Regions from separate parts of the Brevibacterium sp. 1718 genome, predicted to be linked through region 1. Evidence: riboswitches for the same ligand, from Rfam matches in the RefSeq annotation. Region 1 holds a riboswitch; each other region holds the start of a gene.
The links. A riboswitch is a leader RNA that binds a small molecule or an ion and turns the genes downstream of it on or off. The one in region 1 is predicted to bind thiamine pyrophosphate.
Positions count from the first base shown of each region.

Region 1 (7,773 bases):
CGGCGCTCGGCGGGGGTTGCCTGTGCGCCGAGCATCAGAAGATGCCCTTCGATCCGCTGTGCTCGAGTCCGTCGACCGTGAAGCTCAGTTCCGCAACGCCCTTGGCGTCGAGGCTCTCGAGGTTCTCGGCGAGATCGAGGAACCGGGTCTGCTCCGAATCGGAGACGATGCCCTCGGCCAGGGTCTTGAACTTCTCGATGTAGTTCGCACGGGCGAAGGGACGAGCACCGAAGGGGTGGGCGTCGGCGACGGCGATCTCGTCGGTCAGCGTCGAGCCGTCCTCGAATTCGATCTCCACGCGTCCGCCGAAGGCCTTCTCGTTCGGGTCGATCGAGTGGTAGCGGCGGGTCCACTCGGGATCCTCGGTGGTCTCGATCTTGTGCCACAGCTCGACGGTGTCGGGACGGCCGGCGCGTTCGGGAGCATACGAGTGCTCGTGGTGCCAGCCCTGGTCCTGCATGGCCACGGCGAAGATGTACATGATCGAGTGATCGAGGGTCTCACGGCTGGCCTTCGGATCCATCTTCTGCGGATCGTTCGCACCGGTGCCGATGACGTTGTGGGTGTGGTGCGAGGTGTGGATGACGATGCGCTTGATCTTCGTCAGGTCCTCGATCTGCCCGCCGAGCTTGCGGGCGAGGTCGATGAGCGCCTGAGCCTGGTACTCGGCCGAGTGCTCCTTGGTGTAGGTGTCGAGGATCGCACGCTTCGATTCGCCCTTGCCCGGCAGCGGGATGGTGTAGCGGGCTTCGGGGCCGGAGAGGATCCAGGCGATGAAGCCGTCCTCACCTTCGTAGATCGGGTTCGGGGCTCCCTCGCCGCGCATCGCACGGTCGACGGATTCGACGGCCATCTTGCCGGCGAACGCCGGAGCGTGGGCCTTCCAGGACGAGATCTCGCCCTTACGCGACTGACGGGTCGCGGTGGTCACATGCAGGGCCTGCTGGACGGCCTGGAAGGTGATCTCGGTGGGCAGGTGGAGCAGGGCGCCGATGCCGGCTGCGGCCGAGGGGCCCAGGTGGGCGACGTGGTCGATCTTGTGCTCGTGCAGGCACATTCCCTTTACGAGGTCGACCTGGATCTCGTAGCCGGTGGCGATGCCGTTGATGAGGTCCTTGCCGCCGATGCCCTTGTGCTGGGCGACTGCGAGCACTGCCGGGATGTTGTCACCGGGGTGTGAGTACTCTGCGGCGAGGAAGGTGTCGTGGAAATCGAGTTCGCGCACGGCCACACCGTTGGCCCAAGCGGCCCATTCCGGTGAGAAGCGGTCGGTCACCGGCAGGCCGAAGATGTTGGCACCGGGATTGAACGGGTGAGCCTGAGCCTGCTCGCGAGCGTGGGTGGGAGCGGAGCGGCGCACGGATGCGGCAGCGACGGAAGCGTTGTCGATGACGCGGTTGATGACCATTTCGGTGACTTCGGAATCGACCGGCGTCGGGTCGGATGCGACCTCGGCGATCTTCCATGCGAGCTGATCTTCGCGAGCCAGGTTCTCTGAGCTCTTGTAGGTGCGGACTTCATGATTGATCATGGATACCCCTTCATAGTCCTTGACCGGAAATGGTCACATAGTGCTGACACAACTGTAGGCCACGTCACTCGACAGGTCCCTGCCGGTCGGAAATTTATCTCGACATCAAGATATTTTACCCGAAGCGTGTCCCAGTTCACCAACGGGGTCCCCATGCTCTTCTGCCGCGAGGGATGGTTGTGGGAATATTGGGTCATGACTCGGACTGCCCTGGACTTCGACGAGAACTGGTTCGACGACGCGGAATACGCGCGCCTGCGCAGACGCATGCCGATCCCCTATGTCAACGCCATCCCAGTGCGGGTGGGCGAGACCGGCAATGTCGAACGCATCGGCCTGCTGCTGCGCAGCCTCGAGGACGGCACCCTCGGACGCGAGGTCGTAGGCGGGCGGATCCGCTTCCACGAGACGATCCGAACCGCATTGGTGCGTCATGCCGAGAACGACCTCGGCCCGATGGCGCTGCCGGTCATTCCGCCTGCGATCAGCCCGTTCCACATCGCCGAGTACTTCCCCACCGAGGGTTCGGCCCTCCTCCACGATCCGCGCCAGCATGCGATCGCCATGTGCTTCATCATGGAGGTCCGCGGCGAATGCACCCCGCGGGCCGATGCCCTCAGCCTCGATTGGCTGACCCCCGAGGAGACCATGCGTCCCGATATCGTCGGCGAGCTCTGCTACGGCCAGGACCATATCCTGCGCATCGCACTGGCCCATCTGGGCTTCCGCGTCTGAGCCGGATGCACGCCCAGGTGAGACGGACCTTCTCGCCCCACGTTTTTTCTACAAGTTGTAGAACCGTCTTGGTAGACTGAAAGCGACGCGGACGATACCGCCAGTCGGGGCCGTCGTCGGCGTCTGGGTTGGACAGGCCCCGATCGAGAGGTGCGAGATGTCTGCTCAAACCAGTTCGTCCGAATCCGGCCTCAACCTCGAACTCGGCGTCCTCGTCGGCTTCGACGGCTCGGAACTCGCCGCCCAAGCCGTCCGCTACGGCGCAGTCGAGGCCGAACGCCGCAGAACCGTTCTCACCGTCGTCACCGCCTATGAGCTGCCGACGATGATCTATCCGAATATGGCCTCCATCCCCAGTGAACCCGAGGATGACAAGGCGAAGAAGGAAGCAGAGAAGACCCTCGCCGAGGCGGTCGAACTTCTGCGCGATTACTCCGGTGAGAAGTCCTTCCGCACGGCACCCGGCAATTCCGCCGGTGCGCTCGTCACGCTCAGCGCCGATGCCGAGGTCGCCATCGTCGGCGCCCGCGGCCGCGGCGGTTTCATGGGTCGAGTCCTCGGATCCGTGTCCACGGCGCTGCCTGCCCACGCTCACTGCCCGACGATCGTCGTTTCCGAACGGTCGGCCTCGGCAACGGCCGGCAACGGCCCAGTCGTCGTCGCGGTCGACGGTTCCGACACCGGTCGGGTCGCCATGTTCACGGCAGCCGCCGAGGCCGCCTTACGCGGCACGGAACTCGAACTCGTCGTGGTGCTGCCGGCCGGTGAGGAATGGCTCTACTGGTACCCCGACCTCGAACTCAGCTCCGAGGTCACCGCGCGTCGACAGAGGCAGCTGACCGAATCACTCGAGAAGGAAGCCGCGACGCTGTCGGAGCAGTTCCCGGATCTGACGGTGACCACCTCGGTGCCGGTCGGCGATCCGACTGAGACTCTTGTCGAGATCAGCTCCCGCGCACAGCTGACGGTGATGGGCACCCGTGGGCGCGGACGGATCCGCAGCGCACTGCTGGGATCCGTCTCGCGCGGAGTCCTCAACCACGCCGAGGGTCCGGTCATGGTGGTTCCGAGCTAATCGACAGCGCCGGGTTGATCAGCACGGCTGTGCCGATCAGCTGAGCCCGGCACCTCGGCGGCGACGGCTCACCACGAGAAGTGTCGCACCGAGTGCCAGCGCTCCCGCGCCGACGGCCAAGGGCAGTGCGAGCCCACCGCCGGTGCGGGGCAGGTCTCCATCCCCACTCGCCGATGCGGTCCCGGATGAATCCGAATCATCGCCCGTTCCTGCGGCGTTCGCCTCGGTCGCATCTGCCTCGGAGCCGGAGTCGGCAGTGCCGGCATCTGCTGTCCCCGAGTCTGTTCCGTTCTCGTCGTCGGTACCGTCAGACCCGACACCACCCGAGGCAGCACCGTCGGAGGCGGCGCTGTCGGAGGCGGTGCCACCCGTACCAGCGTCGTCGCTGGTTCCGGCATCCTCGGCACCTGCGTCCGCGTCGTCGCTGGTTCCGGCATCATCGGCACCTGCGTCCGCGTCGTCGCTCGTTCCTGCACTGTCGGCGTCATCATTCGCACCTGCATCATCAGCACCTGCCGCGGAGTCGGCACCCGCGCTGGCGCCGGAACCGGCGTCTGCACCGGCGTCGTCATCCGGGGCGGGTTCTTCCGCCTCGGCGCGCCTGAGTTCGACATCGTCGATCTGCTCGGCTGCGGCCTGCGCTTCCGCGCGCTCACCATCGGCCGGTGGCCCACCTGCCGGCACCTCATAGGTCGTCGCCCGCAGCGCCTCGTCGCTGACCCGGACCCGCGTGAAGGCGGGCACGTCGTTGTGGACGCTCTTGCCTTCCCAGTCGAGGCCGGGAACGTAGTCATAGAACTTCGACCCTGATGACGAGGTCAGCGTGAGGTAGAGCGTCTGCCCGTCTTCCTTCTCTTCCTCGGCTCCCGCTTCGGAGCCCTCAACAGGCTTGCCTTCGCCGTCCATGAGGAAGGTGCGGTTATAGATGTGGTCGTGGCCGGAGACGACGAGGTCGATGTCATTGCGGGCCGCGACCGGAGGGATCGCCTTCCGCAGCCGTTTGACGTCGAGGTCGTCCCAATGGGTTGCCGTCGAATAGATCGAGTGGTGGAACCCGAGAACAGTCCAGCGTGCCTGGTCTCCGTGCTCGGCGACGACCTCGTCGATGAACTCGGCGTGGGCATCCATGTCCGGGCTGTTCGAGTTGATGTTGAGGAACAGGACCCCGTCCTCGATGAACCAGTAGTCGCCGCCGGAGGTGATGACGCCGCCACCGCCGTGATCCTGGCTGACATTGGGTCGGTTGAAGTGCTGCTCGTAGGCTTTCGAAGACACATCGTGGTTGCCGATCGTCGTCGCCTGCGGGATCGTGCGGGTCGCTTCCGGTGCCAGGTACTGCGCGTACTGCTCCTGGTTGCCGGCGGAGTTGACCTGGTCTCCCAGCGAGTAGAAGAAGCTCGGGTCGTCAGCAGTGGCCGCCGCCGAGGACAGGGTCCGGTCCCAACCGGCAGCGTCGTCTGGATCCCCGCCTCCGGCACCGACCTGGGGGTCGCCGAAGACGAGGAATTCGTCGTCTCCTCCAGCAGACCCTGTGGTGAACTGCTGCACCTCGGTGTACCCGTCCTCTTCGCTGCCGACCTGGTAGGCGTAGTCAATGCCAGGTTTCAGGTCGGTCATGCTCGCATGGTTGAAGTGACGCTTGAGGTCGGCGGCAAGGCCCGAGTCCGTGGTCTCAGCCTTGTCAGCATCGGCGGGGAGCTTTCCGCCAACGAGCTCACTCGCCGGCGCCCACCGGATCTCTCCCCCACCGGCACTCTCACTCATCCACGAGAGGTTGCGCGCCGTGGAGTCGGCCCCGACCTGCAACACGGTATCGGTGATCGCCTCGCTCCCAGCATCCGCCTCGGCGGGCGAATCCGACCGGTCCGGGCTGCGGGTCTGAACAGAGTCGGCATTCGCACCCTGGGTCGCGGTCGGCCCTCCGGAGCCGAGAGATGGTTCGGCACGCACGGGCACCGGGGCCGCCACCAGAGCGGCGAGCAGGGTGGCGGCGGACAGGGCACTGAGCGGTCTCTTAAGTCGATGCGTATTCACCCGCCCATTCCTACTGACCAGTAGTGTCCGATTGTTCGAGGCCCATCGACGGGAATGGGAACGGGAAGTGAATCCTCGATGACCGCCCCCGGCCTCCGCGTCGCCACGGATCCCGGTCGCTGCCCCGCTCCCCTGTTGTACAGTGGTGGCTACGACAGGGGAGCGCCGTCAGGGGCGCTGAGAGTGCAGAAAAAGCTGCAGACCCTCGAACCTGATGCGGTTAGCACCGTCGAAGGAAGTCGAGACTCTTCACCCCTCCTTGAAATGAGGAGGCACAATGCCGAAAACCACCACGCCGAACACCACACCCACCCCTTCACGCGCCTTCACCGCGGCGCCGAAATCCAAACAGTGGCGGGTGGTCGACTATGTCACCACCGCCGTTCTCGGCATCGCCGTGGGACTCGTGTTCTGGGTGTTGGCGCTGAGTTGGAAGGTCCTCGAACTCGCCTTCCAGGCATTCCCGCCGTCGATCGGCCTCATCGCCGGGCTCTGGGTGCTGGCCGGTCCGCTCGCCGGTGCGATCATCCGCAAACCCGGTGCCGCGCTCCTGTGCGAACTCATCGCGGCCATCGTCGAAGCCGTCCTCGGCTCCCACTTCGGAGCAACCGTTCTGCTCTCGGGTCTGCTGCAGGGCCTCGGTGCCGAACTCGTCTTCGCCGCCTTCGGCTACAAGCGCTTCACCCTGTGGGTCACCGCCGCATCGGGCATGCTGGCGGCTGCGTTCATGGCCGTGAGCGAGAACATCATGTACAACGCAGAATGGCAGTTCGGCTTCCAGGCGATTTACGCCGTCTGCGCGATCGTCTCCGGCCTCGTCATCTCCGGGATCGGCGCCTGGTTCGCCTATCGGGCGATCGCGGCCACGGGTGCTCTGAGCTCCTTCGCCTCCGGCCGTCTGCGCTGATGGCGCTGCCGATCACGGCCGCCGGCTTCTCATGGTCGCACACCGACCGTGACCAGCCGGCTGTCGGTCCACTCGACCTTCAGATCGCGGCCGGAGAGAAAGTGCTGCTGCTCGGCGCCTCCGGGGCCGGCAAATCGACGTTCCTCCACGCCGTCGCCGGTGTCCTGCCCGAGGAATCGGGTGAGGCCACCGGTGAACTCCTCGTCGGCGGTGAGAAACCGGATCCCCGCCGAGGCAGCACCGGGCTGGTCCTCCAAGATCCCGATTCTCAGGTGATCTTCTCCCGCATCGGTGATGATGTGGCGTTCGGGATGGAGAACCTCGGACTCCCGTCCGAGACAATCGACGCTCAGGTCCCCGAGTCCCTGCAGGCGCTGGGACTCGATCTGCCGCCGGAGCATCCGAGTGCCGCTCTGTCCGGCGGGCAGAAGCAGCGGCTGGCTCTGGCCGGGATCCATGCGATGGCCCCGGAGGTCATCGTCCTCGACGAACCGACGGCCAATATCGATCCCGCCTCGGCCGCCGAGGTCCGCGATGCCGTGCTCACCGTGCAGGCCGAGACACAGGCGACCATGCTCGTCGTCGAACACCGGGTCGAGCTGTGGATCGATCACGTCGACCGGGTCATCGTGCTCGGCCGCGACGGCATTGCTGCCCAAGGTCCGCCCGCGCAGATCTTCTCCGATCCGGACCTGACCGACACACTCGTCGACTGCGGAATCTGGATGCCGCGGCACTCCCCCGACTCGCGCCGAGGCGGAACCGCAGAAATCAATAGGACGACGGGCCGCCTCGGCGAGGTTCTGCTGCGCACCCATCGGCTCAGCGTTGCTCGACCGCGCATGGCCGCCCCCACCGCGGCCGGCCTGGAGCTGAGCCTGCGTGCCGGTCAGGCGCTCGGAATCGTCGGTGCGAACGGGGCAGGCAAATCGACGACGGCCCTGACCTTGGCGGGTCTGCTGCCCGAATTCTCCGGGCAGGTCCTCGCCGAGGCGGCCCTGCGGGAAGGAGCCAAACGGGCCCGGCCTTTCGCCTGGCCGTCGAAGCAGTTGGCGGCGCGCATCGGCATGGTCTTCCAGGAACCGGCGCACCAGTTCCTCACCTCGAGCGTGGCGACCGAACTCGAGCTTGGCCCCCGACTGGCCGGATGGTCTGCCGCCGAGTCGCAGGCACGGGTGGATGAGCTTCTTGAGGGACTCGGTCTCACCGGGTTGGCGCAGGCTCATCCGCAGAGTCTCTCAGGTGGGGAGAAGCGTCGCCTGTCGGTGGCGGCGATGCTGGCTCCCCGGCCCCGGGTACTCATCGTCGATGAGCCGACCTTCGGTCAGGATGCGCTGACGTGGGCGCGGTTGGTGGAGATGTTCCTCGATGTCTTGGAACACGGTTCCGCGGTGGTCGCGGTTAGCCACGATCAGGCGTTCCTCGAGGCCATAGGGGCCGATCTCCTCCAGCTCGGCGACCGCAGCAGCGCAGAACAAGCCGACATCAGTG
Region 1 is NZ_CP186550.1:1,259,038-1,266,810, reverse strand. It holds gene prpB (methylisocitrate lyase) at 1-35, opposite strand, end outside; gene ACOZ9V_RS05490 (MmgE/PrpD family protein) at 35-1,531, opposite strand; gene ACOZ9V_RS05485 (DUF4916 domain-containing protein) at 1,727-2,266, shown strand; gene ACOZ9V_RS05480 (universal stress protein) at 2,424-3,341, shown strand; gene ACOZ9V_RS05475 (metallophosphoesterase) at 3,378-5,375, opposite strand; TPP riboswitch at 5,522-5,630, shown strand; gene ACOZ9V_RS05470 (ECF transporter S component) at 5,653-6,282, shown strand; gene ACOZ9V_RS05465 (ABC transporter ATP-binding protein) at 6,282-7,773, shown strand, end outside.

Region 2 (7,773 bases), 670 kb from region 1:
CCCCGTCGAAGCCGACGAGCGAGATCCGCCCGTCGTCGTGGTTGGGGTTGAGGATGGTGATGTCGAGGCCGAAACGCGAATACCAGGGGCGGGTCACCTCGGCGCTCTCTTCGTCCCACCACACGTAGAAGAGGAACGGCACGTTGATCCCGGCCTCCGAGTAGAAGAACGGGGGGCGCCGCTCACCTGCGGTGACGTCGAAGGGAACGACGTTTCCCTCGATCGGGGCCGGGCAGGTGGCGAATGAGGTGAACGCGAACGGGTAGTTCACCGCACGGTTGAAATCGATGACGAGCGACCCGTCCTGATTCGGCACTCCGAGGTCGATGGTCCGCCACGCGGCGGTGGTGCTCCCGTTCGTCGAATCGTGGAAGTCCAGTTGGAGTCCGGTCTTCGGGCACCCGGTGGCGAGCAGGCTCACCTCACCGTGCGAGGTCTCGAAGGTGACGGTTCCCGCCGCCTGTGTCTGCAGCTGCAGGTCCTCTTGGGCGGTTTCGATGGTGTAGGTCTTGAACGGGTCGAACCTGGTGAACCGGGCGAGGAAGACGAAGTCCGGGTCCGGGTCGAAGACCGGAACCTCGAAGAACTTCCCGAGCAGCGGGGACTTCGAATTGCGCACACGCACGCCGAGGCGGCCGCCCCGATCGATGAGTTCGTAGAGGACGTTGCCGACGGTGAACCAGTTGAGCGAGCCGCCGTTCGGAAGCTTCGCGCTGAACCCGTTCTCTTCCACGCGGACCTGTGGCTTGGCGGGCGCTGCTGCGTGCCCGTCAGATCCCGCACCGGGTCCGGCGTCCGTCCCAGCAGAAGAGTCGGCACCCGCAGCGTCTGCCGCAGCCGCGCCCGCACCGGACTGGTCCATCACCCTCGGCAGAGTCGAGGTGTCGCTGGGCACGGCCGGGCTGGTCGCACGGGTCGGTCCTCCGCCGTTCACGCCAGAAGCAGCAACGGCACCAGCTGACTCACCGTTGTCGACCTTGCTGAGCAGGTCGAATGTCTCGGCTGCGGGGCCGGCCTTGATTCCGGTCTTCAGGGATACGGTCACCCAGCCGTCGTCGACGGTGAACGTGCCGGGGGCGTCGGTCCAGGTCGATTCGGCGTCGAGCCAGTGGAGTCCGACGACGCTGAGCCAGCCGAACGGTTTCGCAAGGGCTGAGTTCCGTGAGTCGCGCCAGGTGTTCCACTCCGTCACGAACTGGTTCACGTCGAACACTCCTTGCCGTCGCTGGTGCGGTCGCAGGGTCGCTGCCCCCGCCTGATTCTCGGACCCGGTGGCAACCCGGCGTCTGAGACCTGATCTTCTTCACCTCCAAACTACCGCAAACGATAGGCTGGGGAAATGAATGAATCACTCCCGAGACCGGATGTGGCCGCGACGACAGCGGCCGACCTCGGCGACTTCGTCAGCGCATCTCCCAGCTCCTACCACGCGGTGGACACCGCGGCGAAACGCCTGGAAAAGGCCGGTTTCTCCCGCCTCGACGAGTCCGTTCCCTGGGCGCTGACGCCCGGAACCGGGCACTACGTCATCCGCGACGGCGCGCTCATCGCGTGGATGAATCCCACCGTCACCGAGGCGGCTCCCCGGTTCCGTGTGTTCGGTTCCCACACCGACTCCCCGGCGTTCAAACTCAAACCCGGCGGCGAGTTCACCGCCGAAGGCACCCGGCAGGTCGGGGTGGAGATCTACGGCGGGCCGCTGTTGAATTCGTGGCTCGATCGTGAGCTCGCCTTCGCGGGTCGACTCAGCCTGGCCGACGGCAGCATCGTGCTCGCCCGAACCGGGCCGATCGCCCGCATCCCGCAGCTCGCGATCCACCTCGACCGGCAGGTCAATGAGGGTCTTGCCCTGGACAAGCAGCGTCACACCACTCCCGTCATCGGCCTGGCCGACCTCGCCGAGGCGGACATCATCGAGCTGCTCGCAGAGTCGTCCGGGGTCGATGCCGAGTCCGTCGTCGGCCACGATGTCTACACCATTCCCGTTCAGGAGCCGGCCCTCTTCGGTGCCGCCGAGGAGTTCTTCGCCTCGCCGAGGCTGGACAACCTTCTTTCCGTCCACGCCGGCGTCACCGCGCTCACCCAGCTCGATGCCGACGGGCTCGACGGCATCCCACTGTTCGCGGCGTTCGATCATGAGGAGATCGGGTCGAATTCGCGCTCGGGCGCGTGCGGTCCGTTCCTCGCCGACGTCACCGAGCGCATCGTCGCCTCCTTGCTGCCGCAGTCGACGCGCAGCGATTATCTCGCGTCGATGTCCACCTCGGTGTGTGTCTCCTCCGATGCCGGGCATGCTGCCCATCCGAACTATCCGGAACGGCACGATCCGCATGTCCGCCCCCGCCTCGGCGGCGGTCCCCTGCTCAAACTCAACGCTCAGCAGCGCTACGCCACGGATGCGGTGGGCACCGCCGTGTGGTCACAGGCGTGCGCGGCCGCAGGAGTCGAGTACCAGGATTTCGTGTCGAACAATGCGATGCCCTGCGGGTCGACGATCGGACCGCTGACCGCAACCCGACTGGGCATGACGACCGTCGATGTGGGTCCGGCCCTGTACTCGATGCACTCGGCCCGCGAAATGGTCGCGGTCTCCGACGTCGTCGCCCTCGGCGCCGTTGCGAAGGCGTTCCTCCAGGGCAGCTGACCCCATTCCCGTCGCTCAAGGAGCCACGGTTGTCCTCACTGCGTCAGTCGTGATACGAATGGCACGACCCCACGGGAGCCCGCTGCAAGGGCTGAGATCGGACTGGATCGTCCGAGACCGTAGAACCTGATCCGGTTGATACCGGCGTAGGAAGTGAGGACTGCAGATGACTGCATTCACCCCTGAAACACCTGCCCCTGCCACGACTTCGTCTGACGCAGATTCGCACGACCAGTTCACCCTCGAGCAGTATCCGACGCATTCGCCGGCGTGGGTCGAGGACGAGGAACACGGTATCCGCGTTCCCGTGACCCGCATCGAGCTCGAGGACGCGAACGGTCGGGCCAACGATCCCGTCGACGTGTACCGCACCGTCGGACCGGGCAGCATTCCGGAAGAGGGACTGCCCGCTCTGCGATTCCCGTGGATCGAGAACCGCCTCGACACTGAGACGTATGACGCCCGCGGCCACCGCATCGCCGATGACGGTCGTGCCGCCGTCCGCCGAGGTGCCCCGTCGCAGCAGTGGAAGGGACGCAAACCGGTCCCCCGTCGGGCCAAGTCCGGCCGCACGGTGACCCAGATGCACTACGCAAAGCAGGGCATCATCACCCCGGAGATGCGGTTCGTGGCGCTTCGCGAGCAGTGCGATGTCGAACTCGTGCGCGCCGAGCTCGCCGCCGGTCGCGCGATCATTCCGAACAACATCAATCACCCCGAATCCGAGCCGATGATCATCGGCAGGGCGTTCCTCGTCAAGATCAATGCGAACATCGGCAATTCCGCGGTCACCAGCTCCATCGCCGAGGAGGTGCAGAAGCTGCGGTGGGCCGCGAAGTGGGGTGCCGACACCCTCATGGATCTGTCGACCGGCAATGACATCCACACCACCAGGGAGTGGATCATCCGCAATTCGCCGATCCCCATCGGCACCGTCCCGATCTATCAGGCGCTGGAGAAGGTCGACGGCGATGCGAACGCGCTGACCTGGGAGATCTATCGCGACACGGTCATCGAGCAGTGCGAGCAGGGTGTCGACTACATGACCGTGCACGCCGGTGTGCTGCTGCGATACGTTCCTCTCACGGCTGACCGGGTCACCGGGATGGTCTCACGCGGCGGGTCCATCATGGCCGGCTGGTGCCTCGCCCACCACGAGGAGAACTTCCTCTACACCCACTTCGATGAACTCTGTGAGATCTTCGCTCGCTACGATGTCGCCTTCTCACTCGGCGACGGACTGCGGCCGGGTTCTATCGCCGATGCCAACGATGCCGCCCAGTTCGCCGAGCTCGACACTCTCGCCGAGCTCACCGAACGGGCTTGGGCCCACGACGTCCAGGTGATGGTCGAAGGGCCCGGGCACATTCCGCTCCACCTCGTGCGGGAGAATGTCGAACGTCAGCAGGAGCTCTGTCACGGTGCGCCGTTCTACACCTTGGGTCCGCTGGTTACGGATATCGCTCCCGGATACGACCACATCACCTCGGCGATCGGGGCGACGGAGATCGCCCGCTACGGTACGGCGATGCTCTGCTACGTCACCCCGAAGGAGCATCTCGGGCTGCCCGACCGTGACGACGTCAAGACCGGGGTGATCACGTACAAGATCGCCGCGCATGCCGCCGATATCGCGAAGGGCCACCCGGGTGCGACGGCCCGCGATGATGCGCTGTCGAAGGCTCGATTCGAATTCCGGTGGCGGGACCAGTTCGCCCTCGGCCTCGATCCGGAGACCGCCGAGGCGTTCCACGACGAGACGCTGCCGGCGGAACCGGCGAAGACCGCGCACTTCTGTTCGATGTGCGGTCCGAAGTTCTGCTCGATGCGCATCTCCCAGGACATCCGCGACACCTACGGCAGCGCCGAGGCGCAGGAGGCCCTGGCGGGAATGCAGCAGAAGAGCCGCGAGTTCCTCGCATCGGGCGGAGAGGTCTACCTGCCCGATCCGACCGTCAGCCTGCGGGAAGGTTGAGTCCGGCTCCCGGCCGGATCCCGCCCGACGGCCCTCAGAACAACTGAGGGCCGACGGCCCCGGCGAAAACTGCCCGAGGGTCGCGCTGCCCGCCATGCGTAGCGGGGAGCACCGCTCCTTGTCAGCGTCGTTCAAGGCGGAGCACGCCTATCGGACTGTACACAGATCGACAGACGCGCCACGCCTTGAACGAGCGGTTGGGCAACTCGCACTTACTTATTCAGCTCGTCCAGTGCTTTCTGCGAGCCCGGGTGCAGCTTGATCGGCTCCGGCGGTTCGGCGGTGTCGAGGTTGATCTCCTTCGCCGCGGCATGCACCTTGACCAGGTCGTCCTTCTTGTCGAAGAGGAGCTTCGTCAGAGCACAGGCCGTGCCTTCGTCCATGTCATTGCGGACCATGAGCACGTTCGGGGTGACGATCGTCTTCACCGTGTCGACGCCCTTGTACGTGTCCCCGGGGATCTCTGCCACCTCGTATACGGGGTTGATCTCCTTCATCTTCCCCTCGAGGTCGGAGATGTCGAGGATCTCGACGTCCTTGCCGTTCGAGGTGAAGAGATCGGTGACGCCTGCCGTGGGCAGTCCGCCGGACCACACCATGCCGTCGATGGTTCCGTCCTTCATCCCGTCGACGGTCTTCGACAGGTCGAGGCGCTGTTTGGTCACGTCCCCGTCCTTGAGTCCGGCCGATTCGATGAGACGGTTCGCGATGACCTCGGTGCCGGACTTCGGCGAACCGGTCGAGATCGTCTTGCCCTTGAAGTCCTCGACCGAGTCGATTTCGGCATCCTTGCGCACGACGACGTGAGTGAAGTTGTCGTAGATGCGCGAGAGCGCGGAGATGTCCTCGGCCTCCTTGAAGTCCGCATCCCCCGACACTGCGTCGGCAGCGGTATCGGCCAGGGAGAACGCGATGTCGAAGTCTCCACTGGACAGCTGTTGGAGGTTCTGCACGGAGGCGCCGGTCTCCGACGCTGTGGCCTTGAGGTCGGAGTTGTCGGAGATCACCTGCGCCAGACCGCCGCCGAGCACGTAGTACACGCCGGTCGAGTTGCCGGTGGCGATGGTGATCTGCCCCGAGGCGGCGGTGCAGCCGTCTCCGCCTTCTGCGGCGGGTTCGGCTTCGCGCTTGCCGCCGCATGAACTCATCGTCAGCACTGCGGCCAGGGCCGCCGCGGCGATCGTGAACGTCCTTGTTCGCTTCATGGACTTCGTCCCTTTCTCAGTTGGTCCCGGCCGGTGTTCCGGACGAGGGTGGTTCGGTGGAAGATCCGTCACCGGATCCGTCCGCTCCGGCTGTACCTGGGTCGACCGCATTCGCCGGTGCCTCATCCTTCGCCGAGGCGGCCGCTCCTGTCGCGGTTCCCGTCACCGAGGCGACAGTTCCACCCGCAGTCCCCCTCGCCGAGGCGGTCGCCGGCTTCCGTCGTAGGACCAGGTGGATGACGACGGCGAGGATGAGGGCAGCGAAGCCGACCATCATCGACAGCGGCTGCAGGTAGAGGAGCGCGCCGGCGGCGAGGAAACACAGGATCCGCTCGGGCCAGCCGGCGCGGCGGATGATCCATCCGCCTGCACCCGCGGCCAAGGCAGCGACTGCGCAGGCCGAGACGAGGAAGGTCCAGACCGCGCCGAAGAACCCACCCTGAGCGACCAATGCGGCACCTTCGGGTGTGAAGGTGAAGGCCAAAGGCACGAGGAATGCGGGGATCGCGTACTTGCAGGCCTGCCACATGGTGGCGATGACGCGGCCGCCGGTGATCGCCGAGGAGGCGACCGCCGCCAGTGCGGTCGGCGGGGAGACCTCGGAGAGGACTGCGTAATAGAAGATGAACATCGCCGCGGCCGCCTCGGGGACTCCGAGGGTGATGAGGGCTGGGCCGACGATGACCCAGCTGATGATGAACGAGGCGGTCACCGGCACCGCCAGTCCGAGCACTGTCACGGCAACGGCGGCGAAGATGCAGGTGAGGATCAGAATGACCGTCGGATCGTTCGAGAACGCTTGGGCTCCCTTGATGAGGATGTCGGAGATGACCTGGCCGAGCCCGGTCTTCGTGATCGTCGAGACGATGATGCCGGCGGCGGCACACACGCTCGTCACCGGCAGAACCGAGCGGATGCCCGTCGACAGGGCACCGTAGAACACGTCCCAGACGGCGCGGAGGATCGTGGCGGGTTCGCCTCGGCGGGCGAGGATGATCTCGATGATGCCGAATCCGATGCCGACGAGCGTCGCGTAGACGACGGCTTTGAACGGTGCCATGCCGAGGGCGAGGAAGACGACGATGATGCCCAGGGAGATGAAGTGGTAGAAGCCCTTTTTGAAGATCGGCCATGACCGCAGCCCCGGTGGCGGGGTGTAGTCGACTTCGATCTTCCGGGAGTCGATTTCGATGGCGAGGAAGATGCCGAGGTAGTACAGGAGAGTGGGCACGACTGCCCACAGAAGGACGAGTCCGTAGGAGACGTTGAGCAGCTCGGCGATGATGAAAGCCGCGGCACCGAGCGTGGGTGGGGACAGGATGGCGCCGATGCCGGAGGCGGCAAGCATGCCGCCGGCGTTCTCCTTCGGATAGCCGGCTCTTTTGAGCACCGGCCAGGTGACCGCGCCGAGCGAGACGGCCGTGGCCGTGCCCGAGCCGGAGACCGTGCCGAGGAGGAATCCGGACAGTGCCACGGTGCGTCCGGGTGCTGCCTTGGATTTCTTGAACAGGGAGAAGCTGAGGTCGATGAAGAAGCTGGCGGCGCCGGTCTTGTCGAGCACGGCTCCGTAGATGGTGAACAGCACGATGTAGGTCGCGGCCACGTCGAGTGGGATTCCGTAGAAACCGGAGGCGTCGTTGTACAGGGCGTTGACGATCTGGTCGAAGTTCTGCCCGGCATGCGAACCCGGCCAGTTCACGGGGATGTAGGAGCCGTAGTAGCTGTAGAGGAAGAAGACGATGCAGAAGATCGGCAGGATGAGTCCGGTGGTCCGGCGGGTCGCTTCGAGGATGAGCAGAAGCAGGACCCCGCCCATGATGACGTCGAGGCCGGTCAGCGATCCCTGCCGGTTGAGGAATTCGTTGAATCCGCCGGAGAAGAACGGCAGCACCGGATAGGCGCAGGTGAGGAAGGTGATGACGACGAGTGCCCAATCGATGATCGACGGG
Region 2 is NZ_CP186550.1:590,824-598,596, reverse strand. It holds gene ACOZ9V_RS02595 (DUF1684 domain-containing protein) at 1-1,204, opposite strand, end outside; gene ACOZ9V_RS02590 (M18 family aminopeptidase) at 1,340-2,644, shown strand; TPP riboswitch at 2,707-2,815, shown strand; gene thiC (phosphomethylpyrimidine synthase ThiC) at 2,811-4,619, shown strand; gene ACOZ9V_RS02580 (TAXI family TRAP transporter solute-binding subunit) at 4,832-5,824, opposite strand; gene ACOZ9V_RS02575 (TRAP transporter permease) at 5,841-7,773, opposite strand, start outside.
Region 2: another riboswitch for thiamine pyrophosphate. It lies ahead of thiC (phosphomethylpyrimidine synthase ThiC); the one in region 1 lies ahead of ACOZ9V_RS05470 (ECF transporter S component).

Region 3 (7,773 bases), 470 kb from region 1:
CTGCGGCCGCGAGATAGTTGAGGACTGGAGCCCCGAGCCCGCCGGCGCCGATGACCAGCACCGAGGCGGCCCGCAGACGCCGTTGTCCCTCGAGTCCGAATCCCGGCAGGCTCAGGTGCCGGGAGTAGCGTTCCAGCTCCGTCCGGGACAGAGACTCCACGGGGTCGACGAGAGGAGGCAGCGACGGAGGAGTGGCGGCAACGGTGGTCATCGTGCTGCGACCATTCCATCGAACGGCGATGATGCCAATGCCAACGGTCGTTTGGGAATCCTCCCGGCTCCGGCCGCCAGATGCCCGGCCTCGACGGCCAAAGCCATCGCCCGGGCCATGGCGTGAGCATCGTGGGCGCGGGTGACCGCCGAGGCCAGCAGCACCGCGGTGCACCCGAGCTCCATCGCCAGAGCGGCATCGGAGGCGGTGCCGACACCGGCGTCGAGGATGACGGGCACCTGTGCACGGGAGACGATGGTCTCGATGTTGTGAGGGTTGAGGATGCCCAGCCCACTGCCGATCGGAGCACCGGCCGGCATCACCACAGCCACGCCAGCGTCCTCCAGACGCTTCGCCAGGGCCGGATCGTCGTTCGTGTAGGCGAAGACCGTGAACCCATCGAGGACGAGCTCCTCGGCTGCGGCGAAGAGCTCGATGGGATCCGGCAGCAGGGTGTCCTCATCCGCGATGACCTCGAGCTTCACCCAATTCGTCTCCAGCGCCTCTCGGGCCAGTCGGGCGGTGAGCACGGCATCCCGGGCCGTATAGCAGCCGGCGGTGTTCGGCAGCACCCGAATACCCAGACGCTGGAGCATGGTGAACACTGAGTCGCGGGACTCGGCATCGAAACGGCGCATCGCCACAGTGGTCAGCTCGGTTCCCGAAGCCACGAGTGCGTCTTCGAGAATGCTCAGGGAACTCGCCCCACCCGTGCCCATCACGAGGCGAGACGACATCTCCACATCATCGATCGTCCAGGTCATCTCAACCTCCCTGCACAGCGGTGACGATGTCGACGGTGTGCCCGTCGGCCAGGGTGCAATCGGACCAGGCACCGCGACGGATGACTTCACCGTCGACGGCCAGGGCGATGCCCAGGCGGCCGCCGTCGGCTGGTGTCCCATCGGGGTTCAGTTCCCGTCCGGTGACGTCGGCGATGAGGTCGAGCGCCGAGGTGGCACCCGGCAGCTCATGGCGAGCGCCGTTGAGGACGATGGTCGGTGAGTGTTCGTGGTCGGTCATGAGATGCTCCTCATCGGGTAGGCACTGGTGTGGTCTGTGGTGAAGCGGTGTGGGGACACGGACTCGAGCGTCCCGTCAGGAGGCCAGTCGGAGGCGACGCCCAGGGCGAGCTCGGCACCGAGCCTGCCGCCGAACGGGGCCAAGAGGATGCCGTGGCGGAAATACCCGGTGCTCACGATGCAGCCGGGATCGATGCGGCCGATCATCGGCAGGTCGTCCGGAGAACCGGGCCGGGCACGGGTGGTGATATCGGTGATCTCCGCGTCGAGGATGCCCGGGACCAGTCGCTGCCCGTCGGCGAGGAGCCGGTGAATCGCCCCGGCCGGAGTGCCGGAGAGTCCGTCCTCACGCGAACTGGCACCGAGCACGATCTCGCCGTCCGGGCGAGGAACCAGGTAGACGGGGCGACCATTGACCAGCCCGCGGATGGTGCGGCTCAGCAGCGGAGTCGCCTTCGCGGAGGCGCGCAGTCGCAGAACATCACCCCAGACCTCACGCAGAGGCAGCTGCGGGGCACCGACGATCGCGGACACAGCGCTGCCGGCGCAGATGATCACCTGATCGGCCTCCAACCGGCGGCCATCGCCCAGTGCGACTCCCACAGTCGTATCGCCGTCCTTGATCAGGCTGGCCGCCCGCTGGCGAATGAAGCCTCCTGAGTGAGAGGACAGGACAGTCAGCAATGCGGCAGTGAGCCGACGGGGGTCGATCGAGTGATCGCCTGGAATGTGGACTGCCCCGGCGACGGCAGGCGACAACGACGGCTCAACCCGGCGGGCAGCACTGCCGGTGATGAGCTCGGTGGCGAAACCGGACCGCGACTGTGCATCGCGCAGCTCCCGCAGAGCCTGCAGATCAGCTCGGTCACCGGCGCACACCAATGTTCCGGCATCCGAAAAACCGAGATCGCTGCCAGCGGCGCTCGCCACCTCGGCGGAGAACTGAGGATACATCTGTGCGGAGGCTCGCATCAGCGGGTACAGGGGAGTCTGCCCCCAGACCACCTCGGCGGCGGGAGCGAGCATCCCTGCGGCAGCATGGCTCGCACCCTGAGCGGGCGCAGGATCGATGATGGTGACTTCGGTACCGAGGCGGCGCAGATACCAGGCCGTGGACAGGCCGATGATCCCGGCGCCGACGACAATGACTCTCACAGCTTCTCCCTCCGGCGGCATGATCCGCATCAGGTCTGACGGTCGGCTCTTACGCCCTCTCAGCCTCGTTGGGAGGCTCCCGCGAACTCCTCTACTCTATGACCATGACCACACAGATGCCACCGCGCACCGCAGCGCGGCAGACGAAGAGAGCCTGGAGAGAGGCGCGACTGGCAGAGGCGAAGCTCTACCTGTGCACCGATGCCCGGACCGGTCAGGGCGACCTCGCCGAGTTCCTCGACGCCGCCTACCGTGGAGGTGTCGACATCATCCAACTGAGGGACAAGAGCCTCGAGGCCCGCGCCGAGATCGCGGCATTGGAGGTCCTCAAAGATATCGCCGCCCGTCACGACAAGCTCTTCTCAGTCAATGACCGTGCCGACGTTGCGCTGCTGACCGACGCCGACGTCTTCCACGTCGGTCAGGGCGACCTCACCAGTGCTCAGGCCAGGGCTGTGCTCGGACCCGATGTCATCCTCGGCCGCTCGACCCATTCCCTCGAGCAGGCGCTCGCCGCCGAGGCGGACCCGGAGACCGACTATTTCTGTGTCGGGCCGGTCTGGGAGACCCCGACGAAGCCAGGCCGCGCCTCTGTGGGGACGGCGCTGCTGACCGCAACCGCCGCCGAGGCGGCCAAACCGTGGTTCGCGATCGGCGGTATCGCGATGGGGGAGAGGCTGGATGCGATCCGGCAGGCGGGCGCGAGGCGTGCCGTCGTCGTCCGTGCGATAGCCTCGGCTGAGGATCCCGCTGCGGCCGCGCGGGAGCTCAAGGAGGAGTTGGAATGACCCAAGCAGCTGACAGCGCATCCGACGGAATGGGTGCTGGCGCTGACCTGTCGATTCTCATCGCCGGGGCGGGGGCGACCGGCGGAGCGTTCGGCACCTATCTGCAGGAGGCCGGACGCGATGTCACTTTCCTGCTCCGGCAGGCACGGGCGGAGACGGTCCGCGCTGAGGGGCTGCGCTTCACTGCACCCGGTGATGATCGGACGAATCAGGTCGATGTCATCACCGCTGAGGAACTCACAGCCGCACCACGAACCTTCGACCTCGTTATCGTCGCGGTCAAAGCGGGTGGACTCGACTCGGTCATCGCCGATATCGGACCGGCTGTGGGCGAGCAGACGACGATCATTCCGTTCCTCAACGGCATGGCTCAGATCGAGAAGCTGCAGAGCAGATACCCCGGACAGGTGCTCGGAGGGTTCGTCAAGATCGTCGGCACCATCAGGGACGGAGCCGTCGTCCAGCTCACCGACCTGGCCGTGATGACCATCGGAGATCTCCGCGGCGCCGAAGTGCCCACACGCATCTCCGAGGCGCTCGATGTGCCCGGATTCAAACTCCAGACCGTCGATGGAATCATCGACGGGCTGTGGGAGAAATGGATCTTCATCGCCGCGGCAGGAGTCGTCACCTGCCTGTTCCGCGCCCCGGTCGGAGCGATCATGGAAGCCGGCGGCAGATCGCACGTGTATGCCATCATCGATGAACTCGAAGCCGTGGCGGCTGCGGCAGGACACCCGGTGTCGGAAGCCTCCCACGCCATGACTATCAAGATGCTCACCGAGGACGGTTCCGCCTTCACCTCATCCCTCTACCGGGATGTGACGGCAGGGCTGCCGAGCGAAACGGAGCACATCCTCGGCGACCTGTCGATCAAGGCGGAGGATCTGGGAGTGGCGACTCCGCTGCTCGACCTCACACTTGTGCAGCTGCGGGCAGGGGAAGCCCAGAAGCGGCTCTGACTTCGGCAATGCCGGTGCGCAGCATCGCCAGATACGGCTCCTGCGGCTGAGCGTGTTCGACGTCTGACGAACGATGCGCGGCGGTGAACGTGACCATCGGGACACCGTCGACATCATCGAGGACGAGCAGCGTCTCGTACCCGCCCGGACCCAGAGAGTGGGAGCTGCCGGCTGCCAGATCGAAGACGAGGCGTTCCAGCGGACTGTCCGGTTCGGGCGGTCGGTGCATCTCCTGTGCCGCCACATCGGCGAACTGTTCGGCAGTGATGAGGTAGGCCTTGGCGGGGGTCGGTCCGGGGAGGAAATGATCGTAGAAGGCCATGCCGCCGCCCCACACCTTGGACTCGCCGGCGAAATAGATCGTTCCGGGCAGTTCGATCCCGGCTTCTGCGCGGGGCAGTGTTGCGTCCCTGGCACCTGGATAGGTGACCATCGCCCCGGGCGGTCGCCCGCCCTGCAGATAGCAGGCGAGCCGATCGCGAGCCATATTCGATCCGTAGCTGACGTACCACACATATGTTTGAGACATCCCTGCCATCGTGACATCTCGGTCTTGGAATTCGGTGAATCGGTGCCGAGTGTGTCCTCTGCGGCGCCGGCATAATCGGCGGATGAGTTCGGCGCTGCCGGTGATGGCCAGGGCGATGCCGATGCCCACGGCGACTCCGAGCAGCGGCCGGTCCTCGAAGATCATTCCCCCGATGAGTCCGATCACCGTCGAATAGAGCGCCCAAGCGAGACTGCCGATCCCGTCCCAGAGGAGGAAAGTGCGGATCGGGAACCCGAGCAGACCGGAGCCGACGGTGGCCAAGCTGCGGCCCCCGGGAACGAATCGGCCGGCGATGAGCACGGTCCCGCCTCGGCGAGAGAAGACCGTGTGGGCGGAGTCGAGCAGGTTCGCGATGCGAGCCCACCGTCGCCATCGGCCGACCCCGGTCGCAGCGAATCGGCCGACGAGGTGAGCCGCCAGATCCCCGAGGAGAGCCCCTCCGGCAGCGGCGAGGATGAGTCCTGCCGGGTGAGGGTGCCCCGTCGCGGCGAAGGTCGCAGCGGTGATGAGCAGAGTCTCCGACGGCACAATCGGCATGAGCGAGTCCAGTGCCGCGGCCACGGCGATGAGCAGGTACACCCATGGAGATGTGAGGGTGGCAGTGAGCAGCTCGAGTGCGAGATCCATACTCATCCACGCTAGGCACAAGACGGCAGGGCCGGTACGCGGTCGGGCACACGGTCAGTGCGGTCGAACAACAACCGCCATTGCGGAAAACCGGAATCCGAGACTGCGGCCGAACCCCTGGGAGGCGGCGTCAGGCGTTGCTACGATCGACTCATGCCATGGCCGAGCGCGCTGTCCACCCGCCTTCCTCCCGAAGTACGGATGTTCACCGCGCGGTGGGCGCGGTCCGTACTCGCCGTCGCGTGGGGCGGTCTGCTGTGTCTGCCGCTGCTCATGGCCTCCGTGCTTCCGCCCACCTCACGCATGGCCGCGAAGGTGCGGAGCTGGGAACTCGCTCGGCACTCTCGCGGGTTCGGACTCGTCCTCGCCGACGAGCCGACCAAACGTCGGTTCCTGCTCGGCAACGGCCTGGTCGCAGCACTCGCCATCATTCCCACCGCGAACCTCCTCGGCGGATTCTTCGTCGTGACTCTCGGATCGCTCTTCCAAGGATTCTTCATCGGGGGAGCGGTCAACATCGGGTTCGACATGTGGTCGATCTCGCAACCCACGCTCTTCGTCGGTGTCCTCTACGGGGCGGCGAACCTCATCGGCGCCGTCGCTCTGGCCGAGGCGGCAAGCTGGGCGCATGGTCGCATCGACGCTCATTTTGTCGAAGTGGAGCGCCCCTTCGCCGTGTACACCCGCATCAGCGAGCTGCTGACGACCCGCCGTGGAGTCGTGCTCGCCATCGACGAGGAACGACGCCGGATCGAACGAGACCTGCACGACGGCGTGCAGCAGAACGTCGTCTCCCTATCCGTGCTCATCGCCCGAGCCAGGCGTGCCTCTGACCCGGCGAAGTCCCAAGCGCTGCTCGACGATGCGCTGGTCCAATCCCAGGACCTCATCGACGAGATGCGGGAAGTCGCCTGGCGGGTCTATCCCACCGCGCTGGACGACCATGGTCTTCGAACCGTGCTCGAGAGGATCGCCGGTCGCAGTCCTATTCCGCTGACCCTCGTGACCGTGCCGGAAGGCAGATTTCCGCCCGCAGTGGAATCTGCCGCCTACTTCGTCGTCCGTGAAGCCGTCACGAATGTCGTCAAACACGCCGAGGCGTCCGCGATCACGGTGAGCATCGTCGCCGAGCCCCGGACCGCGTTGACCGTGACCGTCTCCGATGACGGTGTCGGTGGAGCCGATCCGCGCGGGGGAGGGCTCCAAGGGCTCACACGGCGGGTCGGAGCGCTCGACGGGAATCTCGAGGTCGACTCCCTTGAGGGCGCAGGCACCACAGTTCGAACTCGGATCCCGTTCGGGACCGACGCACAGGACGGCAGCACGACGAAGGAGAAGAGACAGAAGTGAACACGACAGAGGTCCAGACAGAGAACCGGATGCGCGTCGTCCTCGCCGATGACGCGGTGTTGCTGCGAGAGGGCGTCCGCAGTCTGCTCGAAGACGAAGGGATCAGCGTCGTCGCGTCCGTCGGAGACGGAGGGGAGCTGCTGCGGGCGGTCGCCGAGCTGCGCCCGACCCTGGCGATCGTCGATGTGCGGATGCCTCCGACTCACACCACCGAAGGACTCGAAGCGGCGTTGGCGATCAAACGTCGCTTCCCGGATATCGGAGTCCTCGTCCTCAGCCAGTATGTGCTGCGGGAGTATGCGACGGAGCTGCTGAGCACCGAATCGGTGGGCGTCGGCTACCTCCTGAAGAACCGGGTGACCGACATCGACCGGTTCCTCGAGTCCGTACAGCGGATCGCAGAGGGAGGAACGGTCATCGACCCCGACGTCGTCCGGCAGCTGCTCACCACCTCGGAAAGGCAGAATACGTTGTCGACGCTGACTCCACGTGAGAGCGAAGTGCTCGAGGCGATGGCCGAAGGACTGTCGAACCGGGGAATCGGCGAACGGCTCTTCGTCTCGGTCAGTTCCGTCGAAAAGGCGATCAGCTCCATCTTCGATAAACTCGGCCTCCAGGCAGGGGAGACCACGAGCCGCCGTGTCGCGGCAGTGCTCGCCTACCTCAACCGAGAACGAGGAGAGAGATGAAGCGCCGACTGCCCGATCTGAGAGAACTCGCCCCCTTGCTGCAGTTCGACCTGCCCCGACTCGACCGGGTCGCAGCCAGATTGGAGTCGGCCGCAGACATCTGGGACCTCCGCCGCATCGCCAAGCGCGTGACGCCGACCGCGCCGTTCGACTATGTCGACGGTGCCGCTCTGGACGAGCGGACCTTGGCGAAGAACCGTGAAGCGCTCGGCAACGTTGAGCTCCTTCCGCGCATCCTCCACGGAGTCGATGCGCCGGATACGTCGACGACAATCGCCGGTGCCCGAACCCGGCTGCCCTTCGGCATCGCCCCGACCGGTTACACCCGCATGATGCACTCCGAAGGTGAGGTCGCCGGAGTGCGTGCGGCGACGAAGGCCGGAATCCCGTTCTCACTGTCGACGATGGGCACGACCTCG
Region 3 is NZ_CP186550.1:1,731,008-1,738,780, forward strand. It holds gene moeB (molybdopterin-synthase adenylyltransferase MoeB) at 1-211, opposite strand, end outside; gene ACOZ9V_RS07720 (thiazole synthase) at 208-975, opposite strand; gene thiS (sulfur carrier protein ThiS) at 977-1,234, opposite strand; gene thiO (glycine oxidase ThiO) at 1,231-2,388, opposite strand; TPP riboswitch at 2,378-2,481, opposite strand; gene thiE (thiamine phosphate synthase) at 2,493-3,176, shown strand; gene ACOZ9V_RS07740 (ketopantoate reductase family protein) at 3,173-4,138, shown strand; gene ACOZ9V_RS07745 (DedA family protein) at 4,092-5,315, opposite strand; gene ACOZ9V_RS07750 (sensor histidine kinase) at 5,469-6,665, shown strand; gene ACOZ9V_RS07755 (response regulator transcription factor) at 6,695-7,354, shown strand; gene ACOZ9V_RS07760 (alpha-hydroxy acid oxidase) at 7,351-7,773, shown strand, end outside.
Region 3: another riboswitch for thiamine pyrophosphate. It lies ahead of thiO (glycine oxidase ThiO); the one in region 1 lies ahead of ACOZ9V_RS05470 (ECF transporter S component).

Region 4 (7,773 bases), 350 kb from region 1:
CGAGGTCGGCGACGAGGTAGTCGATGATCGACTGCGATCCGCCGATGGGGGAGGGCCAGCCGCCCGCGTGGGCGACGGTAGAGAGCATCGTGGCCGTGGCCGCGGTGCCCATCGCCGGCAGCCCACCGATGGCGTGCGCGGCGACGCCGGTGAACAGGGCCTGGGAGGATTCGTGGGAGAGCGGAATGTTCCACGCGGGACTGGCCTGGGACAGGAGCCGCAGGCCGAACTTCACGACGTTCGCGATGCCGGGAAGATCGCGCAGGGTCTCTGGCACAGAACGTTTGTCACCGAGGGAGAGCCAGATCGCGTCATCGACCCGGTCGAGCAGCGGAGCGAAGAAACGCCGCCATTCCGGTCCTGCCGCGCCGAGGTGGTCGACCGTCTTTTCGAGATCGTGGAAGGCCAGCGCGGCGGGTTTGCCGTCGAGGGGCTGGGCGTAGGAGATCTCGGGGGTGGTGAACTCGAGGCCGCGGGCACGCAGGTCGAAGTCGACGAAGAAGGGGCTGGCGATGGCCAGTGGGTGGACGGCCGAGCAGATGTCATGAGTGACGCCGGGGGCCAGACCGAGGTCGAGGGTGCGGGCGCCGCCGCCGATCGTCGGCTGAGCCTCGTAGACTTCGACGCTCAGCCCGGCACGGGCCATGGTGACGGCGGCGGCCATGCCGTTCGGGCCGGATCCGATGACGACTGCATCTACACCTGTGCTCATGGGGCCAGTCTAGGTCAGTGAGATGGACGGCTGCGGTGTGCGTTCCCTGGCGGCTCAGTTGTCGTACACGTTGTCGAAGAAAGCGCATTCGAGGTCGACGGCGTGCCGCCACACGCGGGTCAGGGACTCGGCGGCTTCGGCGTCGCCGGAGGGGAAGACGCGTTCGAGTTCGTCGACGAGGAACTGCACCCACCCGTGAAAGGCCTCGCCTCGGTGGAGATCGATCCAGCCTCGGTGAATATGTCGCGGCGGCATGTCCTTCCGGGACTCGGCCCAGTCGAGATAGAGCCATTCGGCGACAACGAGGACGACGAGCAGCTGCGGATACGACGCCGAAGCGACTGACGAGTCCATGAGATTGCGGAACCCAACCGTCGGGGCGGTCAGTTCCGGGTGGAGATAATCGGCTGTATCGACTCCCAATTCGGCGAAGGAGTCGACGAAATAGGTGTCCTCATCGGCGACGAGCATTCCCAGCTGTCGGGCGAACCGCAGCTTCGCCTCGAGTTCATCGGCGTGGGCCACGCACGCGCCGAGCATCGACAGAAACGACTCGAAGAACTGATAGTCCTGCACCAGATAGTCGCGCATCACTGCGTCGTCGATGCTGCCGGCGAAGAGATCCTGGACGAATCTGTGTTCGACGGCTCCCGCCCACTGCCGGCTGGTCGAACTCACCAGTGCTGATACCGCTCCGTCGGCGTCCACGGTGATCGATGTGTCGAAATCTGTGGTGGTCATTGCTTGTCCACTCCCTCCGCCGGTGCTCACCGGATCAGGTTCAAAGGGTCTGCATGCGCACTCTCAGCGCCGGTCCTTTCGGCGCTCCCCTGTAGCACATCGACACTATCATCGGGATAAGGTGTGCTGTCAGAGCGAACGGGCCAGGGCCGGCAGATCAGGGCCGGTCGGGCCCGGACCGGCGGATCAGGGTCGGCCGTTCCAGATCGCGATTGTCGAGCACCCATGTGGCGTTTTCCCACGGAGCAGCCTCGGCGAAGTAGAGTCGCTGACCACCGACGTAGCGGCGATTCGACTCATCCTCGGGATCGGCATCGAAGGCTCCGGCAAATCGCTCGTTTCCTCGTGGGACCGAGACTTCAAACGGAACATCGACCCAGATGCTCGCATCCCAGAGATCCACAAGCTCGGGACGATGGAGGAAGATTCCCTCGACCAGGAGGACGCAGTCGTTCGGCAGGCTCCGAGGTTCGGGCGCTATCGGCCGATCCTTGTCGACGTCCCACACGGCTGGAACGACCGAGTCGCCTCGTCGAAGTGGTTCGACGACGGATTCGACGAAGGCTCCGTAATCATAGGAACGGCGATAGAAGGTGTCTGGCCCCTTGCCTTGGGCGTAGCGGATCGCCCGAGGGTGGTGGAACCCGTCGATGCTGATGGCGGTGACCCGGCGGTCGGAATCTTGTCCAGGAACGTCCGCAGCGGTCTTGGCCAAATTCACGAGCTCGTGAGCGAGCATCGTCTTCCCCACACCGTCGACCCCATCGAGGGCCACGAGAGCGCGTTGCCTAGGCCGGACTGCGCGGAGATCGGCGAGCAGGTGACGTAGGACCGTGTCCCGGGACCTCACCTGGATGCGGACCCGGCGAGTGGCACGGACGGTGGGGCCGCCTCGGCGAGGGTGTCGGCGATGAAATCGGCGATACGGTCCGCGGCAGGCTGACGACCTGCCGACTGTTCGGCGGACTCGACGGACGGGTTGTAGTTCGTGTTCGTGTTGATGTCGTAGACGACCTGACGGCCGTCGGCGGTCTCGATGAACTCGACGCCGGCGATCTCGATGCCGAGGTCGGCCAACAACGTCTCGAGCCGAGCGATGAGCGGTGTTCCGGCCGTGATCTCCTCACGGCGGGCGAACTGGGGGACCGCCTCGACGTCGGGATCGGCCCCGGCACTCGGAATCGTGCAGGCATCGGCCGGGCACAGCTCGAACGACCCACCTGAGATGTCGACGCGCACCGCATAGTGGAAGCGTCCGCCGATGACTTCGGCACGGGTGATGAACGGCTGGGCAGGCTGCACATATTCCTGGATGAGGGTGATGCCGTCGATCGGCGCATTCGCTCCACCGGGCGCGAACTCATCGGCGACCGCCTCGAGCTCGGCGTGGGAGTCGAAGCGACGCACACCGAGGCCCTTGCCGCCCTGATTGTGCTTCGTGATGAATGGGGGAGTGAAGCCGGCCGCGGCGTCGACGAGCGCCCCCGGTCCGAACGCGGCGGCGGTGCGCGGAACATCGAAGCCCCGGCCGGCCAGCTCGCGATGCTGACGGACCTTGCTCACCTCGAGCTCGTAGACATCGCGTCCGTTGATGACTCGGCGGCCGGCGGCGGCGAGCCAGTCGAGGACCGCACGCCCGTACTCCTTCACATGCGGATCGGTCCGGGTGTGCGCCGACGCCGACAGCCGCGACCAGAACACCCCCTGTGGGGGCTCGGCGTCGAGATCGATCGTGGTCTCGGGCAGCAGCCATTCGACGTGTGCGACGCCGAGGCGGTCGAGCGCATCCGTGAATGGTGCGATCCATTCCGGATTGTCGTGGATGATGTGCACCGTCGGAGTGCCGCCGACGGGCAGGGCATGAGAACTCATCGCGAACCTTCATCGTGTGGAGCCGGTGCGGCCGAGAGTACGCGGAAACATCGGCGGATCTGCTCAACAATCCTACGCCCTGGTGTCCAGCCCTTCGCTGTGTCAGTGCGGCGGCGTAGACTCGGGGCATGGCTATCGCAAAGCAGCCCGTTGTCGTGCTCGACGCCCCTGACGCCGGTGAACTCGCAGAGTTCTACGGCAAACTCCTGGACTGGTCGGTCACCGTCGAAGAAGACGGCACCTGGGCAGAAGTCGTCTCCAATTCGTGGCCGCCGATCTGCATCCAGCAGGTCGAGGACTACCACGCACCCAGCTGGCCCGGGCAGGCCCACCCGCAGCAGATGCACCTCGACGTCATGGTCGATGACCTCGACGTCGCCGAGGAAGCCGTGCTCGAGATCGGCGCAGGCAAGGCCCCAGAGCAGCCGGGAGAGACGTTCCGAGTGTTCCTCGACCCGGCCGGCCACCCGTTCTGCCTGTGCAAGGGATGACCGGCCCCGCCCAGAGCTGATCCGGAGAGACCGACGGCGCTGATACGCGCCGGCTCAGACCAGGTCGGCCTCCTCGTTGAGCTCCTGGGCGAGGTCCTTCGCCTCTTCCTTCGACGCCGCCGACGGAGTCGAACCCCACAGCGGACGACGATTGCTCTCAGGCACGAAGTGGATCGTGACGAGCCCGATGACTCCAGCGGCCATGAGGTAGATCGCCGGCCACATGAGGAATCCGGTGGCGTTGATGAGCGAGGTCATGACGAACGACGTCGTGCCGCCGAACAGCGAGATCGAGACGTTGAACGCGATCGCCAGTGCACCGGCGCGGACCATCGTCGGGAACAGCGACGGCAGAGTCGAGGGCATCGTAGCGCTGAAGCAGATGAGGCTGAGCCCCATGATGAGCAGCCCGAGGAAGACCACGAAGTCGTTGTGCCCGCGGATGAGCCACAGTGACGGGAACGAGAGCACGATGAGCGAGAGCGCTCCCGCGCGCACAACGGCCTTGCGGCCCAGCCTGTCCGAGAGCTTGCCGATGACCGGGATGAGCGCCAGACAGCAGGCCATGACGATGATCTGCAGGACCTGCGAGGTCAGTTCTGAGACTCCGCCGCTGCCCTGGAGGTCCTCGACCATCGGGAAGTACACGGGAATGAAGGAGGTGAGCATGTAGTTCGTCACGTTCCACGCCAGCACCAGACCACAGCAGGCCAGCAGGTTCGGCCACAGCTTGAAGATCTTCTTGAACTCGCCCTTGGCGTGGTTCTTCTGCTCCTCCTGTTCGGAGAGCTTCTCCATCTCCTTGTAGGCAGGAGTATCCGCGAGCTTCGTGCGCAGGTAGACGCCGATGAAGCCGAGAGGCAGAGCGACGAAGAACGGGATCCTCCAGCCCCACGACTCGAGGAACTCGGGAGTCGAAACAGCCTGCATGATCGTGGCGACGAGTGCACCGAGGACGTAGCCGGTGAACGTTCCGACCTCGAGCAGGCTGCCGAGGAAGCCGCGGCGCCGGTCGGGTGCGTATTCGGCGATGAAGGTCATCGCATTCGAGTACTCGCCGCCGGTGGAGAACCCCTGGAGCAGACGGCAGGCCAGCAACAGGAACGGTGCCCACAGGCCGACGGTCGCATAGTCGGGGATGACACCGATGAGGAAGGTGCCGGCAGCCATCATGATCATCGTCATCGCCAGCACCTTGTTGCGCCCGATCTTGTCGGCCAAAGGGCCGAACACCAGACCGCCGAGCGGACGGACAAGGAAGGCGACGGCGAAGAGTCCGGCGACGATGACGGTCCCGATCGGTCCTGAGTCCTCCGGCAGAAAGATTCCCTCAATCACGACGGCGAGGTAGCCGTAGACACCGAAGTCGTACCACTCGGTGATGTTGCCGATGGCCGCGGCGCCGATGGCCCGCTTCGTCACATCGGGCTTGGTCACTGTGATCTCTTCCGGCCGCCACCGCCGGCGGACATTATCCGGTCCGAACATGTCCCTCCCTCCGATTGCCGGTGAGAGGCTTGCGGGAACGCGACCCGGGCGCGAATCCACAGAGTCTGAGAATCACGCGCAGTCGTCTCCGCGAGCCCCTCATCGTTCTGGTTGATGTCGTTGCTCTCAGCCAGGTCGCCCCGACGAAAAACACCACTCAAGGCTAGTCCTCTCAGCTCTCATGGCAACCCCGATTGCGCGGGAACCCCCGATCTCAAGGTTGTGAACAGCCCGTCGCAGGTCCGTCTAAAGTGGTTCCATGCGCGTTCTCACCAGCTTTGATGATCGTGATCCCGTTCCCTGGGCCAACGGTGCCGGGGAGACGACCGAGCTCGTCTCCCTCGCCGACTCCGAGAACCTGACCCCGCTTGCGCGGCCGTGGCGACTGAGCATCGCACGGCTCGATCGCACCGCCGAGTTCTCCGCCCTGCCCGGGATGGCGCGCACCTTCCTGCCCACCGCCGAGGTGGTGCTGTCCGTCGACGGTCGAACACACCGCATTCCCCGGCTGACTCCGCTGCGCTTCCGCGGGGACCGAGCCGTCGTGCTCACTGAACTGGATGAGCCGTGCTTCGCAGTCAATCTCATGGTCGCTCAGGCGGATTCGGTCGACCCGCCTCGGCGAGGGCTGGTGATGATCGGCCCCGACGAGGAACACGCAGTGAGAGCGGACGACGGCGCCGCCTTCCTCCTCACCCTCGCGTCGAGCCCGGACCGCCCGCGTTTCCAGCTGTTCGAACTCACCGGTTCCGACGGTCCGGCGGACCGCCTCGGCGGAGTCCTCCTGCACTGAGGGAAGACGGGGTCCACACGGCTGGGGAAATGGTGTGAAGCGCGTGTCTGCCGCATCACACCGGTCGTCGTTCTCGCAGGTCACCACGCCTACCCGCGGTCGGCTGGGTCAGCGATCTCCCAGACTGCGAGGGGGTGGGTCAGGATGCCCGCACACTCGAGTCCGATACTGGTGAGAAGTACGTGTTTATGGAGGACCATTGGCATCGAATCACGGCGAAACCGACCAGACGGACAAGCAGCGGACGACTCCCGGCAGTGAGGCTCCGCCGAGCGCGCCGCGGCACTCTCAGACTCTGCCGCTCATCACCGAGGAGATCGCGGAGAGGCCTCGGACCGAGACGGCGCCGACCGAGCATGTCACTACTCCGGTGATGCCGCCCAATCCGATCCGCCGTGACGATCGGACCGGAGCAAGTCCGGCGAAGAGCGTGTCGACGGAGACCGTGGGCACCGAGGGCGGGCAGCGGACCGCCTCGGTGCCGTCGAGGGACGGAAGCCAGGCGGAAGAAGCGGCTGGCGGTGCCGACGAGAAGAAGTCCGAAGGGCGAATTTCAGCCACCCAGCTGATCGCGGGTGCCGGTGCCGCGGCGACCTCCTCGGTCATCGGCGGTCAGCTCGGCGTCGCCGGCACCGTCGTCGGCGCGGGCATCGCGAGCATCGTCACCGGTCTCGCCGTCACCCTCTACGGCCGCAGCCTCGACAAAGGCAAGGAGAAGATCCAAGAGGTCGGCTCCAAGCTGGCCCCGGCCGTCAAGGCGAAGATCGCAAAGAACCCCACCGCGAAGACCGCAGCTGTCGATCAGACACTTGCCGAGGATTCGGCCTTCGCCCCGCCGGAGCCCACCAGTGGCCATGCGACTGCGTCAGCCGCCTCGGTGCCGCACGACAGAACAGCCGAAGACGGCGACAGCAGTGAAACCGAGAGCGAGCCCCGCTCCTGGTGGCAGAAGCTGCGACGCAAACGAGTCCTCTACCCGTTGACGATCGGCGTCGCCGCCTTCGGAATCGGACTCGGCGCGGTCGTCGTGGCCGAGAACTTCACCGAAGCCGATATCTCACCGGGCACCTCGCAGATCTCACGATCAGTGACCGGACAGTCGACGAACGACGAATCCGTCACCGACGACGGAACCTCGAACTCCGGGAGCGCAGGAGACGAATCGTCGAGCGGATCCGGGTCGAGCGCCGACGGCGGTCAGAGCTCATCGAACAGCGGCTCGAACACGCAGAACGGTCAGTCCACCTCGGCGGGGGAGACCGGCACCGAAGGTGCGGCCGAGGGCCAGGACTCTCAGGGTACGGACACGACGACGGGCACGAGCGATTCCACCGGCGGTTCGACGAGCACCGACGGCACCGAAACGAGCAGCGGTTCCACCTCGACCGATGGCACCGGCAGCACCGGGGACACCAGCGGCGGCACAAACAGCAGCACAGGCTCCGGATCCGGCTCGGACGGTTCGGGCAGCGGTTCCGGCAGCGGCTCGTCGGGTTCGGGCGGATCCGGAACCGGCGGCTCGACCGGCGGTTCCGGTGGTGGGTCGGCCGCCTCGGCGGAGGGGTGAGCCGGACAACGTCGAGGACGGGAATTTAGACAGCCCACCCTTGGTTGTATGAAGTAGAGAACATCGCTAGGTTGAAACCAACTCCGACAGTGTTCTGCCGAAGTCGGGA
Region 4 is NZ_CP186550.1:909,168-916,940, forward strand. It holds gene ACOZ9V_RS03875 (phytoene desaturase family protein) at 1-712, opposite strand, end outside; gene ACOZ9V_RS03880 (TenA family protein) at 767-1,453, opposite strand; TPP riboswitch at 1,448-1,554, opposite strand; gene ACOZ9V_RS03885 (uridine kinase) at 1,611-2,228, opposite strand; gene ACOZ9V_RS03890 (ATP-grasp domain-containing protein) at 2,300-3,325, opposite strand; gene ACOZ9V_RS03895 (VOC family protein) at 3,454-3,816, shown strand; gene ACOZ9V_RS03900 (MFS transporter) at 3,871-5,253, opposite strand; gene ACOZ9V_RS03905 (HutD family protein) at 5,564-6,097, shown strand; gene ACOZ9V_RS03910 (hypothetical protein) at 6,297-7,664, shown strand.
Region 4: another riboswitch for thiamine pyrophosphate. It lies ahead of ACOZ9V_RS03880 (TenA family protein); the one in region 1 lies ahead of ACOZ9V_RS05470 (ECF transporter S component).